Regions from separate parts of the Rhizobium sp. PP-F2F-G48 genome, predicted to be linked through region 1. Evidence: riboswitches for the same ligand, from Rfam matches in the RefSeq annotation. Region 1 holds a riboswitch; each other region holds the start of a gene.

Region 1 (6,117 bases):
ATCGCCGCCGGCCGCGTCGTAATATTCATCGACCAGCCCTTCGAGATCGCGTAGCGCGCCGTAGGTCTCGGCCCGGGTCAGCGGCGGGGTCAGATGGTCGATGATGACGGCCGAGGTCCGGCGCTTGGCCTGCGTGCCCTCGCCGGGATCGTTGACGATGAAGGGATAGAGATGGGGCAGCGGGCCGAAGACGGCTTCCGGATAGCAGTTTTCCGACAGCGCCAGCGACTTGCCCGGCAGCCATTCGAGGTTTCCGTGCTTGCCCATATGGATCACGGCGTGCGCACCGAAGGATCGGCGCAGGAAGGCGTAGAAGGCGAGATAGCCATGCGGCGGCACGAGGTCCGGCGAATGGTAGGTCTCCTTCGGGTCGATCTGGTAGCCGCGCGCCGGCTGGATGCCGATCAGCACGCCGCCGAGACGGGCGAGCGGCAGCGCGAAACGGTCGCCATCTGCGTAAGGGTCGCGCGACGGATCGCCCCAGCGTGCGGTGACCTCCGCTTGAATCCGTTCGGGAAGCGTTGCGAAGAACGCATTGTAATCGTTGAACGACAGCGTTTCGCGGATGTCGCGCCCGTCGCGTGCGGCATTGGTCGGGCCGGCCATCAGATGCCGGATCAGCGCATCGCCATCGGCAGGCACATCGCGCACCGGATAGCCGGCCGCAGCCATCGCGCGCAGCACCTCGACCGTTCCGGCGGGGGTATCCAGCCCGACGCCGTTTCCGAGCCGTCCGTCCCGGTTCGGGTAATTGGCGAGCACGATGGCGACGTTTCGTCCGGACGGCGGCGTGTGGTGCAGGCGCGCCCAGTTCGCCGCAAGTTTCGCGACGAAGGCCACCCTGTCGGCCAGGGGCGCGTGGCCGACGATGTTCGTCTCGACCGCCTCGTCATAGATCGCGGCCGCCTTGAACGAGACGGCGCGGGAGAGGATGCGCCCGTCCACCTCGGGCAGCGCGACGTTCATCGCGAGATCGCGCGCCATCAGGCCTTGCGACGAGGCCTCCCAGGCCTGCCGCGTCGAGGCGGAGAACAGCACCTGGATGACCGGCGCGCCGCCGGCATCGAGCACGGTGCCTTTGTGATCGGCGCCCGGCGCGGACACCGCAAAGCTGGTGGCGTTGAGGACGACATCGGGCTTGAACCGCGCGAAGATCGCCTCGACGGTGCCGACCGAGAGCTTGTCCTTCAGGCTGGAGACGAAGACCGGCAGCGCCCGCATGCCCTCGGCGGCGAGCGCCTCGACCAGGGCAGCGACTGGCCGGGTCTCGCCGGACTGGACGAGCGCGCGATAGAAGCAGAGCGCCACGATCGGCTGCTCGCCCCCGTGCGCGCGCGCCCAGTCGTCCGCGCCGATGATGCCTTCGTCCGGCGACCAGAGGCCTGCCCGCAGCAAAGGCGTTGCCGCGGCCGGCCGCTCGCGCGCATCGATGACGGCTTCGGCGTAGGCCAGAAGCCGCTGCATGTTCTCCGGCCCGCCTTCGGTGAAATAGGCAAGCATCTCCGCCCGGTCCTCGGCCGACACGGTGGAATAGGCGTCGAGCGCCGGATCCGGCTTGTCGTAACCCGGGAGGACGGCGATTTTTGCGCGATGGGTGACGGCCGTGGCGTGGAGGGCCTCCAGCACATATTGGAAATAGGAGGCGCCGCCGAGCGCCCGCACGACGATCAGCTTCGCATGCCGCGCCGTGCGCTCGACGTAGGTATCGACCGACATCGGATGTTTCAGCGACAGGAGGCTCGCCGCCCGGACCGTCCGCCCGCTGGACGCGGCTTTGCAGGCCGCGGCGACGGAGGAAAGCTCCGTATCGGCCGCGGACAGAAACAGGATCTCGCCCGGCGTCTGCCCGAGGTCGATGGCCTCGTCCCCGTCCGAGATCGTGCCTTTCTGCGCAAGAAGAAGATGCATCCGCCGCCGGTCCCGCCTGCTATGTCGCTGCCGCGACGATGGCCGTGCGGACGGCCGCCTCGTCCAGATGATCGAGCCCGATGACGACGAGGCGCGTGCGCCGCGCTTCGCCGGCCGCCCAGGCACGGTCGAAATAGGGGTCGATCCGCGTTCCCACGGCCTGGATCAGGAGGCGCATCGGCTTGCCGGGAACATCGGCAAAACCTTTCAGCCGCAGCACATCGTGTGCGGCGACGACCTCCTTCAGCTTGGCCACGAAGCCGGTGGGATCGGCGATGGGGCCGAGCTCGACGACGAAGCTCGAAAACTCGTCATGATCGTGCGCCTCGCCGGCCGCGTGCTCCATCTCGTGATGGGACTTACGATTGGCGATGTCGTCTTCGGTGCCGACGCCGAGGCCGAGCAGCACGGAGGCCGGCACGGCGCCATTGGCGGCCTCGATCATCCTCGGCTTGCGCGTGGTGCGCGCGGCGACCTCGCGGCGGACGGTTTCGAGCCCGGCGGCATCGAGCAGGTCCGTCTTGTTGAGAACGATGAGATCGGCTGCGGTCAGCTGGTCCTCGAACAGTTCCTCGATCGGGCTCTCATGGTCGAGATTGTCGTCTTCGGCGCGCGCGGCATCCACCCTGTCGTGATCGTCGGCAAAACGCCCGGCGGCGACGGCCGCGCTGTCCACCACCGTGATCACGCCGTCCACCGTCACCTGCGTGCGGATATCGGGCCAGTTGAATGCGGCGATCAGCGGCTGCGGCAAAGCGAGACCCGATGTCTCGATGACGATATGATCCGGGCGGCCCTCACGCTCCAGAAGGCGCGTCATGGTGGGGATGAAATCGTCGGCAACGGTGCAGCAGATGCAGCCATTGGTGAGCTCGATGATATCGTCCTCGCGGCAGGCCTCGGCCCCGCAGCCCTTCAGGACGTCGCCATCGACGCCGAGATCGCCGAACTCGTTGATGATCAGCGCGATCCGCCGGCCGTCAGCGTTTTCCAGAATGTTGCGGATCATCGTCGTCTTGCCCGCACCCAGAAATCCGGTGATGACGGTTGCGGGGATCTTGGCGCCCGATGGTTTCCGGTCGCCGGCTTTGGAAGCCGGATGAGAATCTGTCATGGATCAGCCTTTCATCTTGAGCGGCAATCCTGCCGCCACGAAATAGACGTCGCGCGCTTCGGCCGCGACCTGTTGGTGGAGCCGGCCGGCATGATCGCGGAAGTCGCGCGCCATGCGGTTGTCGGGGACGATCCCGAGGCCCACCTCGTTGGAAACGAAAATGACGCAGGCGCGGAGCGCGGGAAGGCTCGCGACCAGGCGCGCCGTTTCCGCGGCGACATCGCGCTCTTCCAGCATGAGATTGGTAACCCACAGCGTCAGGCAATCGACCAGCACGACGCAGCCGACCGCATCGATGGCCGCGAGCTGGCCGACGAGATCGACCGGTTCCTCATGCGTCGTCCAGAGATCGCCGCGCGACGTCCGGTGCGTGTCGATCCGCGTGCGCATCTCGTCGTCGAAGGCGCGGCCGGTGGCGATGTAATGCCGGACCAGACCGGTTTCCGCGGCCAGGCGCTCGGCAAAGTTCGACTTGCCGGAGCGTGCGCCACCGAGCACGAGCGTGGTACCGTGAAGGGGAGATGTCATGATCGCGCCGCTATCCCGCTGATATGATACGGAAAACGCGCGGGCGATCCGCCGCTGCTGCGTGCAGCAGCCGGGCCAAGATTGTATGGGCCAAGATCGCATGCGTAAAAATCGCCGGCCCGGATGACCCGGTGGGCGAGCGTTTCGTGTGCCACGACAACCTCCGTGCTGGCGCTGGAACGCTGCATCATGAGGACGCGGCGCGGTGTGGCTGGCAGGTCTCCTGGCTCACGGCGTCACGCAGGGCAAAGGCCCTGAGAACGGGTTCGCCTCGCCTTCCCGAAACAGTGTGCCCGGCGTCTGACGGCCGGATCGATGTCGAAGAGGTGGACGATTCGTAGATAAGGAGGCGTCCGACCCCGGTTGCTCGCATCGCTGCTTCAGTGGCTTTTCCGGCCGCACCCTCTGAGCGACGCCAGCCGCACCACGCGGCATGATCCGTCGTCCATCGGACGAGACCGGATGGCGAACCCTGACCGTTCTACAGTCGCGGGGTCGGCTGCGATGAGGATGCCCTGTCTGGGTCCATCCCTTCGCATTCCCATTTACTCCCGAACGACATGCGCCGCACGGGAACCATCCATCGCTCAAGATTAGGCCCGTCGCTGGATCAAGTCAATCATCCGCGCTATGTCCGGCACTTCGACCGACCCGAAGCTCAGTGCGTTCACGACTGTTGAGCGCCCGACGAGATCGCGCCTGAAATGTTTGACGTCCTGAAATCGCTGACCCTTGCCCGCGTGAAGCGCATGGCGCTGAAATCCGTGAGTTTTTCGGAGTGGCGCATCTTCGCCCGCCGCAGCGAGATCGGGCTGCTCGTCGCCGGCATCGTCGTCGGCCTCACCTCGGGGCTCGCGGTCATCGCCATGAGCTTCGTCTCGCTGCAGCTTCACAAGCTGATCTTCGGGATTTCCGACTATGAGCGCGTCAGTTCGGCCGACCTCAAGGGCGAGATCGCGGTGCTCATGGCGCCGATCGTCGGCGGGCTGCTGCTCGGCCTCCTGATGATGGGCCTTTCGCTCTGGCGCAAGAAGGCGATGGTCGACCCGATCGAGGCCAATGCCCTGCATGGCGGGCGCATGTCGCTGACCGACAGCATCGTGGTCGCGGTGCAGAACCTCGTCTCCAACGGCTTCGGGGCATCCGTGGGTCTGGAAGCCGGATACACGCAGCTCGCCTCCGGGCTCGCCTCCAAGATCGGCGTGAACCTGAAACTGCGGCGCAACGATCTGCGCACGCTGCTCGGCTGCGGTGCGGCTGGCGCCATCGCTGCGGCCTTCAATGCGCCGCTCACCGGCGCCTTCTATGCTTTCGAGCTGATCATCGGCTCCTACACCATCGCCTCCCTCACCCCGGTCGTCGTTTCCGCGCTCGTCGCCAATCTGGTCACGCGCCTGCTCTGGGGCGACGAATTCACCATCGATATCGGCGCTTTCGGCGATGTCGTGCCCGGCGACTACGTGCCGGCCATTCTTCTCGGCGCCCTGTCGGCCGGCGTCGCCATCCTCATCATGAAAGGCGTGTCGCTGACCGAAGAGGTGGCGCGCAAGAGCGCCATCCCCGCCCCCATCCGCCCTGCCATCGGCGGCACGGTGGTCGGCCTGCTCGCGACGATCTCGCCGCAGGTGCTCTCGGGCGGTCATGGCGCGCTGCATCTCAACCTCGCGCAGACGACGCCGATCGCCATGCTCGTCGGCCTCTTCCTGCTGAAATCCGTGGCGACCGCGGTTTCCATCGGCTCGGGCTTTCGCGGCGGGCTGTTCTTCGCCTCGCTGTTCATGGGCGCGCTTCTCGGCAAGGTCTTTGCCGACCTCGTGCCGTATGTCTTCGGCGACACCACGCTGACGCCCGTCATCTATGCCGTCGTCGGCATGAGCTCGCTTGCGGTCGCCATCATCGGCGGACCGCTGACCATGACTTTCCTCGCGCTGGAGATCACCGGCGACTTTCCGATCACCGCGCTGGTGCTGGCCGCCGTCATCACGTCGTCGCTGGTGGTGCGCACCACGTTTGGCTACTCCTTTGCCACCTGGCGCTTCCATCTGCGCGGCGAGAGCATTCGCAGCGCGCACGACGTCGGCTGGATCCGCAACCTCACGGTCGGCCGGCTGATGCGCCCCGATGTCCGCACCATCAACGCCAAGGCGACGCTGGACGAGTTGAAGGCCGAATTTCCGCTCGGCTCGGCCCAGCGCGCCATCGTCGTCGACGACACCAACCGCTATGGCGGCGTCATCCTCATTCCCGAGGTCTATGCGAGCCCGGTGGAAAAGGACGCCACCGGCAAGGGCATCGAAGACTATATCAAGCTGTCGAACGATTTTCTGCAGCCGAACATGAATGCCCGGCAGGCCGCCGCCCTGTTCGACAAGACCGAAAGCGACGCGCTTGCCGTCTGCAACAACCTGATCGAGCGCCGCGTCGTCGGCGTGCTGACGGAGAGCTACACGTTGCGCCGCTACAGCGAGGAACTGGACCGCCGCCGCCGCGAGGCATCGGGAGAATTCTAGTGCACCGTCAACGGCAAGAGAGGTAACTCTTTACCGACGCATTAAACCGTCGAGCCA
Region 2 (6,117 bases), on a different contig from region 1:
CGCCGGAAATCTTCATGACGCGGCAGGTGCCGCAGAGGCCGCCTTCGCAGGCGGCACCGATGCGAACGCCGGCGGCGCGGGCGGTCTGGAGCACCGTCTGGCCGGGAACGCATTTGGCTTCCTTGCCGGCCATGGTGAAGGTCACGATGGGCGCGACGACCGGCTGGTCGCCGTCCGTCTCGCCGGCCCCCTCGCCCGCACCGGCGCGAACGGCGAGTTCATCGACATTGGGTGCCGCGGCGGGCTGGAAGCTTTCCTCGTGATAGCGCGCCATGTCGAAGCCGGACGCCTGCAGCATCTCGCGCACGCCGCGCATGAACGGCTCCGGGCCGCAGCAGAACACGGTGCGGCTCAGGAAATCGGGCGCGAGCAGCGCCACCTTGGCCGCATCGATGCGGCCGCGCAGGCCGTGCCAGCCATGGCGGGGCTCGTGGCCTTCCACGACGAAGCCGAGCGACAGGTTCGGCATGCCGGGGCTGAGCGTTTCCAGTTCGCGCCGGAAGAGCAGATCGTCCGGGCGGCGGGCGCAGGAGATGAACGCGACGTCGGTCTGCGGCGCGCAATCGGAAAACCAGCGCGTCATCGACATCATCGGCGTGATGCCGGAGCCGGCCGAGACGAAGAGGTATTTTTCGCCGGGATAGCGCACGAAGGAGAAATCGCCGAGCGGGCCGAAGGCTTTCAGCGTCATGCCCGGGCGCAGGTTTTCGAACATCCAGCGCGTGCCGATCGAGGTCGCCTGTGCCTTGACGGTGACGGCGATCGAGAACGGGCGCGACGGGGTCGAGGACAGCGTATAGGTCCGCATCACCGGATCGTCCGCCGTCACCGGGATTTCGAGCGTGACGAACTGGCCCGGCAGATAGCGGAACCAGCCATCGCGATCGGACTTGAACACGAAGGTCATGACATCCGGCGCTTCCGTCGTCACGGCGATGCATTCGAGCAGGTGCTGGCGGTCGTTCCAGGGCTGAAGCTCGTCGAAATGGCGGAATGGCGATGCGGAGGTCCTGCCCTGATCCATGCTCGTCCCCGTCGCTTGACCCTGCTTGTCGCTCATCTCAGGCCACGCGCACGAGCGGCGCGTGGACGCCGTTCAGGCGGTTCTGCATGAACTGGGTGTACCATTCGACGAACTGCATGACGCCGCCTTCGTGCTCGGGCGAGTACGGGCCCGGCTCATAGGCCGGCGAGCGGATGCCGAAGGCGTTTTCCTCGACGATCCGGCGATCCTGGTCGTTGGTCTCGGTCCAGACATGCGTCAGTTCTTCGAGATTGTAGTCGACGCCTTCGACCGCATCCTTGTGCACCAGCCATTTGGTGGTGACCTGCGTCAGCTCCGGCCCGAGCGGCAGCACGCGGAACGTAATGGCGTGGTCGGCCAGCACGTGGTTCCAGGTGCTCGGATAATGGAACATCAAAAGCGTGCCGATATGGCTCTGGGTGACGTCGTCGGAGAGGCGGCGCTTGACGGCGCGGGCGCCGGACATGGTGTAGCTCTCGGCATCCTCGATGAGCGGCATGCGGGCGACGCGGAACTGGCCGGTCGGATCGATGCGGAATTCGCTCGGCAGGCCGGAGGCTTCGCAGCGGCTCCAGTGCTCGGAAATGACCGGATCGTCCTTGGCGCCCTGCACGCCGGTGGCCGAGGGGGCTTCCGGATAGGTGCGGCAAAGCTCCGGGTGATTGCTGGCGCAGTGGTAGCACTCGCGGTTGTTTTCCCAGACGAGCTTCCAGTTGCCCTTTTCCACGATCGTGCTTTCGAATGCGACCTTCGTGTCCTTGAGATTGTGCGGCGCGATGTAGGAGGTGACCATGTCGCGCACGGGCGCAAAGTCCAGCGGCTCGGCGGCCAGGCTGATGAAGATGTAGCCGCCGATGGTTTCGCAGGCGACCGGCTTCAGGCCGTGGGCCGACTTGTCGAAATCCTCGCCCATCTGGCGGGCGAACATCAGCTTGCCGTCCAGCTCATAGGTCCAGTTGTGATAGGGACAGACGAGCTTGGCCGAGGCGCCCTTGGCCTGCGTGCAGACGCGCGAGCCGCGGTGGCGGCAGGCATTGTGCAGCGCATGGATCGCGCCCTGGCGGTCGCGGGTGACGACGACGGGGTAATCGCCGACCTGAACGGTGAAATAGTTGCCGGCCTTGGGGATCTCGCAGTCATGGCCGATGAAGAGCCAGTCCTTGTACCAGATCTCTTCCAGATCGATCTTGTAGAGATCGGGATCCGTATAAAACGCCTGCTCGAGGCTGTGGGTCTCGCGCCGGTTCCGGAGCGTGCGGAGCACTTCGCTGCGAAAATCCATCTTCCCGTTCCTTTAAACGACGGACCCCGCGGCGGGGCCGTATTCAGGGCTGGTCCGCTCGGGCGAGCTTTTCGTGCTCGACCCTCAAGACCCCGCCGCACCAAGACATTCCACATCATCGATCGTCACAGTATGGGCAGTCGCAGTATAAACCGTCTCAGGAGAACAGTCATACTGGCACCAAGACGGGTGTCCGGGCTCAGGGGCCTTGGCCGTGCCGATCTGCCGAGGGGTGCACCCTCAAGACGGATCTGCCGGCTCATGCTCCACCACCGTTGCGGGCGCAGCGCCGGGTTTCGACCGGCTTCCCAGATTGTCCGGATCCTTTGGGAACCGGCGCCTTGAGCCTCTCTATCTAACGCCGCGTCGCCCGATTTCAGAGGCCAAGAAGCGACACGCGATTTGAGAAAGACGACACGCGCAATCGCCGGCTTTTTCCAGGTCTTTGAAAGCCGATCCGTGAAGATAAACAAGGCGATGCGCGAAAACCCGCCAGATGTCGATTGTCCGGTCGTTCGGCAGGCAGCGCGCTGGATGCCCGTTTGCGACATGAACGGGTTCAGGCGTGACATTCCGGACCCGTGCCGCCCCCAAGACGGCATATCAGCGATCACGCAAGCCTCGCGCCATGGCGGGACCGTAAAAGCGATGAAAAGGAAGATCACCGATGCTGGACCAGACCATGGCCAAACTGCGCTACTTCGATGATACCAAGACGCCGCCCGCGGACCAGCGCGGGGGCATCTACACCGATTACCTTCGCACCGGGCGCATCAATCGCGGGACGACGGAGGCGCGCACGGCCAAGCGCTACCTGACGCACCAGCAGGTGGCCGAACGCACGGGGCGCAAGCTGGAAACCGCCGGCACGCTCGCCTACGACCGCATCAACGGCTTCCACGCCTCCATCCGCTTTCCCAAGATGATCTTCCACCGCACGCTCGACGACAGCCCGCACCTCGGCTACTGCCACGTAACGGCGGCGCGGTCCAAGTTCGCGGACTATGACGATGTCCGCTGGTCGTTCTACATGGCCAATTTCTTCTGCGAGATCGGCAAGGACGAGCATTTCTTCGACGACGTCCGCCGGGGATATTCACGCATGTACTTCGCCGTCGCGATGGACCTCGACCGCGAGCAGGGCAAGCTGGTGATCAACCGGACCGTCCGCGATGGCGGCCTTCTCTTCCGCACGCAGGACCCGAAGACGGCGCTGAAGAACGTGCTGATGCTGGGTGCCCGCAACGACGCGCTGCGGACGATCATCCGCGCGCTCTGAGGTTCGACGTCTTTCCGCCTTTTCGGCTTTGCGCTTTTTCGCCCTTGCGCTTTTTCGCCTGTCGTTTCCGCAAAAGCGCTGCACAGTTTGCGCGACATGCTTTAAGACGTCCCCCTCATCGGACGGAAGCGTGAAAGCGGCATGGCAGAGATCATCGACACGACCCTGGACCCGGCGCGGGCGCTGGACCGCGCGGTGGCGGTGCTCGGCCAAGGCCGGCCGATCGCCCTGCCGACCGAGACCGTCTACGGGCTTGCGGCCGATGCGACGCGGGCCGATGCGATCGCCTCGATCTACGAGGTCAAGGGTCGCCCGCGCTTCAACCCGCTGATTTCCCACGTGTCCGACATGGCGATGGCCGAGCGCCATGGCGCGTTCGATCCCGTCTCCCGCCGGCTGGCCGAGGCCTTCTGGCCGGGACCGCTGACGCTGGTCGTCGCGCGGGCGCCCGGCAGTGCCGTGCATGCGCTGGCGACGGCCGGGCTCGATACGCTGGGGCTGCGCATGCCGGCCGGCTTTGCGCGCGAGGTCATCGCAGCCTTCGGCCAGCCACTGGCGGCGCCGAGCGCCAACACGTCGGGGCGCATCAGCCCGACGACGGCCGCACATGTGGCCGACGATCTCGGCGGTGCCATCGACCTCATCCTCGACGCCGGGCCGGCGGGCATCGGGCTCGAATCGACCATCGTCAAGATGGAGAACGGGCAGCTTCGCCTGTTGCGGCCCGGCGGGCTCGAGGCCGACGAGATCGAGGCCGTGGCCGGGCAGCGGCTGCTGCGGCCGGCGGCGGCGGGGGCAGCGATGACGGCGGCAGGGGCCGCCCTGGAAGCGCCCGGCATGCTCGCCTCGCATTATGCGCCCGCAGCCTCGGTTCGGCTGGACGCGACCGAGGTGCGGCCGGGCGAGGCCCTGATCCGCTTCGGCGGCAGGGCGCTTCCGGGCGAAGACAGGGCCGCGCTCGTGCTCGACCTCAGCCCGTCGGGAAGCCTCAGGGAAGCCGCCGCCCATCTCTTTTCCTATATGAAGCAGGCGGACGCGACCGGTGCCCGGACGATCGCCTTTTCCGCCATGCCCGCGGACGGCCTCGGCGAGGCGATTCGCGACCGGCTGGAACGGGCGGCAGCGCCCCGCTGAGACCGAGACCGCGACCGAAACGGACACAATGAAAGCGCCCGACATGACGAACGACCTGACGAACACCGTTCCCTCGCCCGACCTCGTCCAGCGCTTCGTCGATCTCGTCGGCGGCCATGCCGAGGTGGGCGCCGATGTCGAGGATCGCTATCTCGTGGAGACGCGCGGGCTCTATCGCGGCACGACGCCGGCGGTGCTGAAGCCCGGCAGCGTGGCGGAGGTTTCGGCGATCCTGACGCTTGCCAGCGAAACCGGCGTCGCCATCGTGCCGCAGGCGGGCAATACCGGCCATGTCGCCGGGCAGATCCCCCGCACCGGTGCGGCCGACATGCTGCTGTCGCTGGAGCGGATGAACCGCATCCGCGACGTCGATCCGGTCGGCAATGTGATCGTGGCGGATGCCGGCTGCATTCTCGCGGACATCCAGGCGGCGGCCGACCGGGTGGACCGGCTGTTTCCGCTGTCGCTCGGCTCGGAGGGCTCCTGCCGGATCGGCGGCAATCTCTCGACCAATGCCGGGGGAACGGCCGTGCTGGCCTATGGCAACATGCGCCAGCTCTGCCTCGGGCTGGAGGTGGTGCTGCCGACCGGGGAGATCTGGGACGGGCTGCGCCGCTTGAAGAAGGACAATACGGGCTACGACCTGCGCGACCTGTTCATCGGCGCGGAAGGCACGCTCGGCGTCATCACCGGGGCGGTGCTGCGGCTATTTCCAAAGCCGCTCGGGCACGAAGTGGCGCTTGTGGGCCTGCGCACCGTCGAGGCTGCGCTGGCGCTGTTCGAGCGGGCGTCCACGCTCTGCGGGCAGACGCTGACCGGATTCGAGCTGATGCCGCGCATCGGCATCGCGTTTTCGATGCGCAACATTCCGGGCGTCACCGATCCGATGGCGACGGTCCATCCCTGGTACGTGCTGATCGATATCTCGAGCGCCGACAGCGCCGAGAGCGCGCAGCGGACCATGGAAACGTTGTTATCGGGGGCGCTTGAGGACGGTCTTGCGGACGACGCGATCGTCGCCTCCAGCGAGGCGCAGCGCAAGGCGCTCTGGCACATGCGCGAAAGCCTGTCGCTCGCCCAGCGTCCCGAGGGCGGCTCGATCAAGCATGACGTGTCGGTGCCGATCGCCAGCATCCCCGCTTTCATGGCCGAGGCCGACGCCGCGGTGATGGCGGCGATCCCCGGCGCGCGGATCTGCTCCTTCGGCCATATGGGCGACGGCAATATCCACTACAACATCTCCCAGCCGGTCGGCGCGGACAAGCAGGCATTCCTCGGGCGCTGGCGGGAGATGAACGCCATCGTGCATGGCATCGTGCTCGCGCATTCCGGCTCGATTTCCGCCGAGCACGGCATCGGCCAGCTGAAGCGCGACGAGCTGGCGGAGGTCAGGCACGG
Region 3 (6,117 bases), 210 kb from region 1:
CGGTGACCTCCATGTGGTCGCTCTATTACTTCGCCGCGTTGACGATCCCCTTTATCGTCGCCCGCCGCGCCGATCACGTCCTGCCGGTCGATCTTGCCAGCATGACCATCGCGCTCGCCGAAGACGGCCTGCCCCGCGCCTTCGGCCTGGAGACCGAGGGAGACTGGAGCGACGACGATACGGGCGACGGACCCGATGGCTACGTCGTGCCCCTCGTCCACCGTCATCTCGCCGCTGTGATTGCCGCCTTGAAAACCTCCGCCGGTTTGGCACCGAAGCTCGCCTGGAACAATGCGGCCGTCTATATCGACTACGCGTTCAACGCGACGGCCCCGACGGGCGGCGGCGATGCCTGGGCCTCCCGTCCCTTGTTCGAGCAGCCGGTGCTGGCCGACGGCACCGCGAACCCCTTTCGCGGCTGTCTCCGGCACGAGCCCGCAGGCGAAACGACCGTCTGTCGTCGCAAGGTCTGTTGCCTGCGCTATCTGCTTCCCGGCATTCCGAGCTGTGGCGCGCTCTGCGCCCTGCCGAGCCAGCGCGGCGAGCTTGCGCAACAAGGACACTGACCCCCGATGCACCCGCTCCGCTTCTCCGCCGTTTTCGTCTGTCTCGTCTCGCTTTTCGGCATCCTTTCGTCCGGCCCGGCCTCCGCAACGACCTATCCGCTGACGGTCACGGACTCGATCGGCCGCTCGGTCACGATCAAGGAGAAGCCGAAGGCTATCCTGCTCGGCAGCGGCTTCAACCTCGTCGCCCTCTCGCTCATCCATCCCGATCCGGTCAGCCTGCTGGCCGGCTGGTCCGGCGACATGAAGGGCGACAATCCGGACATCTATGCCGCCTTCGAGAAGCGTTTTCCCGACATCGCCAAGCTCCCGACCATCGGTGACGGCACCGGTGACGGCCTGTCCTTCGAGACCATGCTGTCGCTGAAGGCCGATCTTGCGATCCTGGCGAACTGGCAGGCCGATACGGAGCTCGGCAAGCGCGCCATCGACTATCTGGAGAGCACCGGCGTCCCCGTCATCGTTGTCGATTTCAACAGCGACGCCCTGAAGAATACCCCCTCCGCCATGCGCCTCCTCGGTGCCGTGCTCGACCGGGAAGCGCAGGCGGAGGATTTTGCGATGTTCTACGAGACCCGCCTGCAGCGCATCCGGGACCGGGTTGCACAGGCAACGGCACCGGGCCCGACGGTGCTGATGGATGCCTTCCCCAATCCGGACAAATGCTGCTACGCCTATGGCACAGGCGGGCTCGGCGCCTTCATCGGTCTCACCGGCAGCCAAAACATCGCCGATGGCAACCTGCCCGCCCAGGGCGGCATCGTCAGCACGGAATATCTGATCGCCGCCGATCCCGAGGTCTACATCGCCACAGGGTCCCCCGGCGGCACCTACAGCACGTTTTCGATCGGCCCGGGCGTGACCGACGACGAAGCCCGCAGGACGCTGAAGCAGGTCGTCACGGCCCCCATCCTCTCCAACCTCAAGGGCGTGCGCGACGGGCGGGTCCACGGCCTCTGGAATTTCTTCAATGCGGTGCCGCTCAACATCCTGGCGGCCGAGGCGTTCGCCTGCTGGCTACGGCCGGAGCTTTTCGCAGATCTCGACCCCGCAGCGACGCTGGCAGACATCAACGCCCGGTTCGCCGCCGTTCCGTTCGAGGGCGCCTACTGGATCAGCCTCAAGGAGTGAGACGCGAAGAACCACGCGTGACAACGCCGGCGCGGAGCGATCCGGCCGGCGTTGTTCTTGAGCAGAAAAGTCGATGGCTCAGGCAGCTTTCGCCTTGTCCATGGCGCTGGCATTAACGGCCTTCGACAGCTTCGTCAGATCGGCGTCGGTCTTTTCTTCCTGCTTCAGCGTCTCGTCCAGCAGCTTCACGGCTTCGTCGAGGCCCAGGAGGCCGGCCCATGTCTTCAGCGTGCCGTAGCGCGCAATTTCATAATGCTCGACGGCCTGTGCCGTGGCGAGCAAGCCTGCATCAACGGCCGGCGAACCCTTGAATTCCTCAAGGACTTCCTCGCCTTCCTCGATGATGCCTTCGATGGCGGCACAGGTCTTGCCGGTGGCGCGCTTGCCGAAGATTTCGAAAACCTGCTGCAGGCGTTCGATCTGGCCTTCGGTTTCTTCACGGTGCTTTTCGAAAGCGGCCTTCAATTCCGGGCTCTGTGCGCCGCGGGCCATCTTCGGAAGCGTCTTCACGATCTTGCGCTCGGCGTAATAGACGTCCTTGAGCATGTCGTGGAACAGATCTTCGAGTGCTTTCCCAGCCATTGTTCATTCCTTTCGTGGGTCCGCGCACGAAGTCTCGCCGCGGTGGTTCAAAGGTGTTTGTGCGGTTGAGGAACTAGACGATCCGTCCTTTGTTCCCGTTTTGATTCGCCCGCTCCGCTTTGACCCCGGCGCCCTCGTTCCTATATGAAAGGGCATGGGGAGGACGTTGATGCTTTGGATATTGCTCGCTGCTGCAAGCCTGCTGATCGTCGGGCTTGCGGTCTGGGAGCCGCGGTTTCGCAAGCTGGCGGAGCCCGTTCTCTCCGTGCTCGTCGCGGTCGGCCTCATCAGCGCCTTCGTCGTCTGGTGGACCGACGACAATGCGAAAACGCGCGAGCCCCTGTCGCCGGTCACGGCGGATCGCCCTGTCGCAACGATCGGGGAAAACCAAATCCGACTGGAAAACCTTCAGTTCGAAAAGAGCACACCGGCGAGCAGCTATGTCGTGACCGGAACAGTGCACAACGACAGCACGGCTTTCCTCGACTATTTCACCCTCGACGTGACGCTGGACGATTGCCCTGCCGGCACGTGCCGGACGATCGGCCGCGACGACGCGCTGATCATCGCCCGCATACCGCCCGGTCAATCCGCGGCGCTTCGCACCTCGCTCGTTTTCCCCGCCCCGCGCGCAGGCCCGCCGGAAGCGCCGCGCTGGACCACGGCGATCGTGAAAATCCAGTCGTCGCCCGCCGGTCCGTGACGGACCCGATCGCGAGAAGATGCGTCTCTTGAGGGTCTCGACAGTCAGCGCCGGATGACGGAAACTCGGCAAAACCGTCCCGCCGCTCCAGGATCACGCGCATGACCCAACAGACCACCGCCGACGATCGCGACCTCGTCATCACCCGCCACATCGCCGCATCGCCGAATGCCCTGTTCCGATGCTGGACGGAGCCTGCCCTGATCCGGCAGTGGTTCGTCCCCAGGCCCTGGACGATCGCGTCGGCCGAGATCGATCTGCGCGTCGGCGGTGCGAACCTTATCGTCATGCAGAGCCCCGAGGGTGAGGAAATGCCCAATCGCGGCGTCTATCTCGAGATCGTCCCGGATCGGAAGATCGTCTTCACCGACGCCTATATCCAGGCATGGACGCCTTCGGAAAAGCCCTTCATGACCGGCATCATCACCTTCGAGCCGGAGAACGGCGGGACGTGCTACACGGCCCGTGTCCGGCACTGGACGAAGACCGACCGGGACGCGCACGAGCAGATGGGCTTTCACGAAGGCTGGGGCCAGTGTGCCGATCAACTCGCCGCTCTCGCCGCGACGCTGTAAGGCGCGGCACCAGCACAGGAGCCGCCGGCACAGGAGCCGCCAGCACGAGGGTCGCGAGCACGGGGCCGATTGACACACGCCCTGCACGCGTCATAGTGACCCTTATCAAGAGGTTCTCCGGATGACACACCATCCGGGGAGTAAATGGGAACGTGACGGGTGGACCCAGTGCGGCACCTTCATCACGGCCGACCCCGCGACTGTAGAGCGGTCAGGGTCTTTCATGCCGGGCGACCGGTAGAAGCCACTGCGGAAACGAGGCAACTCCGATCTGCGGGAAGGCGAGAAAGACCCGACGATGCCAGCCGGCATCAGACGCCGCGAGCCAGGACACCTGCCGCTTGATGTCGGGCATTTCGCCCAAATGAGTGGGACATGTCCCACGCTGCCATCACGGAGGTTGTCATGGCTGTTACCAACGCATCCGGCGTTTCGCTTTCCCTCAATGACCGCATGATTGCGGGTTTCCTGTCCTTGTTCATCGGAGCGTTTCTCGTGTTTGGAGCGGGGCTCGCCAATTCGTCCGTGCTGCACGACACGGCCCACGACGTCCGCCACTCGTTCGGCTTCCCCTGCCACTAAGGCTCGGGAGTCTTCGATCGCGCGCCTGGTCGTGACCTCGCCTTTGTGGCAAGTGAGGCGTGCATCCGTGCGCGCCGTCGAGCGTCAAGGCAGACGCGCGTCCAATGATCGGCTGCGCGCAGTGGAGGCATGCCGGATCGGCATCGCTTCCCCGCGCCCGCGTCGCTTCGTGGAACCGCGCCGAGCCTAGACGTCAGACCTCCCGCAGAGTCTCAACAAGGATCCAAGAGCAGACCGCAAGGTGCTGCTTAAAAAGGACTATCCATGATCGTCAAAACACTGCTGGCCGCCATCTGCGCCGGCCTTATTGCGGGCAGCTTCATGACAACCGCCCAGGAGCTTCGCGTCGTCCCGCTCATACTGGAAGCGGAAACCTACGAGACTGCGCCCCTACCGGGAGCGCCGGAAGCCGAGGGGACCCCGGCGGCACACGAGCACTCGTCGCGCGCCGGCGGCTCGCTCTTCCCTTCCCTTGCATCCGCGCTCCAGCTCGTCACGCCGGCCTATGCGCATGAAAGCGCGGGCCAGGAGGCAGGGCACGCGGATGGCGGCATCATGTTCGGCTTGAGCCGCTTCTCCGGCACGCTGATCGCCAATTTGGTCACGGGTGCAGGTTTCGGCCTCCTTCTCGCCGGCCTCGGCCTGGTGACGAGCACACCGCCAACCATGCGGAACGGCCTTGTCTGGGGCGCGCTCGGCTGGCTGTCGGTTCACATGCTGCCGGCCCTCGGCCTCCCGCCGGAACTTCCGGGCTTTCCGGCAGGCGATCTCGGCGATCGCCAGATCTGGTGGCTCATAGCTACGGTGCTCTCGGCGCTTGGGCTCGGTCTCATCGCGCTGCGAAAGGAGATCTGGGCAAAGGCGGCCGGTCTGGGACTTCTCGCACTGCCCCACCTCTATGGCGCGCCACAGCCCGGCGACCTCGCAAGCCCTGTTCCCGCCGTTCTCGGCGCGGAGTTCGCGGTGGCCGCGCTTGCGACCACGCTGGCCTTCTGGCTCGTGCTGGGAACCGTATCCGGCGCCATCAACGATCGTTTTCTGAAAACGGCATGACGGCGACGGGCGCGTCAGGTCGGGTCGCCGCGATCCGGCCTACAGCCAGCCGCCTTCAAACCCCGCGCGCTTCAGCCCGCGCCGGATCGGCACCGACTGGCGCAAGAGGTTCCAGAACAATCCGGTCCTGTGATTCTCGATCATCATCAGGAGAATACCCTGATCGAGCCCGATCCGCCGCGTGTTCATCCAGCCCTCGGCCGTGCGGGCGGGAACGCTCGGATTGAAGCTGCCGATGAAGCCATCCTCTTCGACCACGCCCGGATAGGCATCGAGAATATGCCGCGTTCCGGCAAGGGCCGCGGCCTCATCGAAGGGCAGGCAGGCAAGCGGCGCCCAGGGCGCAAGCGTTCCGTCGTCCGGTCCGTCTGGCGCACCTCTTGCGGCATAGCCCGAAAAATTCTGCTGGCGACCATCCCGCAGCCGACGCGACCGCTCCGGGCCGTCGCACGCCGTCAGGCCCCAACAATCCTCACCGTAACCGACGAAGGATCCGGGGTTTCGCGCGGCATAGTCGCGCTGGACATCGATGGCGAGACGGGTGTTCTCGAAGTAATCGCTGTCGTGTTCCGTCATTGCCGCATCACGGATACCCCGAAAGTCGATCCAAGCATGCGAGAAGAGATGGATGAACAGCGGTCCGGCAGAGAGGAACGGCTTGCCCTGCATCTCCTTCCAATCGCACTGGTTGCCGAAAGCCAGGTAGCTCTTTGGCGGGATCGGATAGGACGGTGACGACAGGGCCAGCGTGTAGAGAATGATCGCTTCGCTGTAGCCATGCCAGCGAAAGGGAAGAAAACCGCTGCGCGGCTTCCAGCCGAGCGCCAGCGCATCCTGCTCGTCCAGCGCCCAGGCCCAGTTGGCCCGCGCATAGATCATGTCGGCGATATCGCGGATTTCCTTCTCCGCCGGCGTATTGTCGGAA

Evidence for each region. Region 1 has a riboswitch for cobalamin ahead of cobU (bifunctional adenosylcobinamide kinase/adenosylcobinamide-phosphate guanylyltransferase). Riboswitches for the same ligand answer to the same signal wherever they lie in the genome.
Region 2: another riboswitch for cobalamin. It lies ahead of C8J36_RS08750 (aromatic ring-hydroxylating dioxygenase subunit alpha); the one in region 1 lies ahead of cobU (bifunctional adenosylcobinamide kinase/adenosylcobinamide-phosphate guanylyltransferase).
Region 3: another riboswitch for cobalamin. It lies ahead of C8J36_RS02260 (CbtB-domain containing protein); the one in region 1 lies ahead of cobU (bifunctional adenosylcobinamide kinase/adenosylcobinamide-phosphate guanylyltransferase).

What each region holds. Positions count from the first base shown of each region.
Region 1 covers NZ_SLVH01000001.1:694,412-700,528, reverse strand. Annotated here, with positions in the region: gene cobN (cobaltochelatase subunit CobN) at 1-1,908, opposite strand, end outside; gene cobW (cobalamin biosynthesis protein CobW) at 1,928-3,022, opposite strand; gene cobU (bifunctional adenosylcobinamide kinase/adenosylcobinamide-phosphate guanylyltransferase) at 3,026-3,550, opposite strand; cobalamin riboswitch at 3,746-4,146, opposite strand; gene C8J36_RS03165 (chloride channel protein) at 4,300-6,060, shown strand; gene C8J36_RS03160 (cobyric acid synthase) at 6,091-6,117, opposite strand, start outside.
Region 2 covers NZ_SLVH01000003.1:176,716-182,832, forward strand. Annotated here, with positions in the region: gene C8J36_RS08745 (hybrid-cluster NAD(P)-dependent oxidoreductase) at 1-1,024, opposite strand, end outside; gene C8J36_RS08750 (aromatic ring-hydroxylating dioxygenase subunit alpha) at 1,062-2,306, opposite strand; cobalamin riboswitch at 2,473-2,665, opposite strand; gene C8J36_RS08755 (DUF6656 family protein) at 2,989-3,585, shown strand; gene C8J36_RS08760 (L-threonylcarbamoyladenylate synthase) at 3,727-4,719, shown strand; gene C8J36_RS08765 (FAD-binding oxidoreductase) at 4,763-6,117, shown strand, end outside.
Region 3 covers NZ_SLVH01000001.1:486,788-492,904, reverse strand. Annotated here, with positions in the region: gene fhuF (siderophore-iron reductase FhuF) at 1-566, shown strand, start outside; gene C8J36_RS02280 (ABC transporter substrate-binding protein) at 573-1,697, shown strand; gene C8J36_RS02275 (ferritin-like domain-containing protein) at 1,776-2,279, opposite strand; gene C8J36_RS02270 (hypothetical protein) at 2,449-2,982, shown strand; gene C8J36_RS02265 (SRPBCC family protein) at 3,084-3,557, shown strand; cobalamin riboswitch at 3,651-3,914, shown strand; gene C8J36_RS02260 (CbtB-domain containing protein) at 3,963-4,139, shown strand; gene C8J36_RS02255 (CbtA family protein) at 4,404-5,192, shown strand; gene C8J36_RS02250 (glucoamylase family protein) at 5,232-6,117, opposite strand, start outside.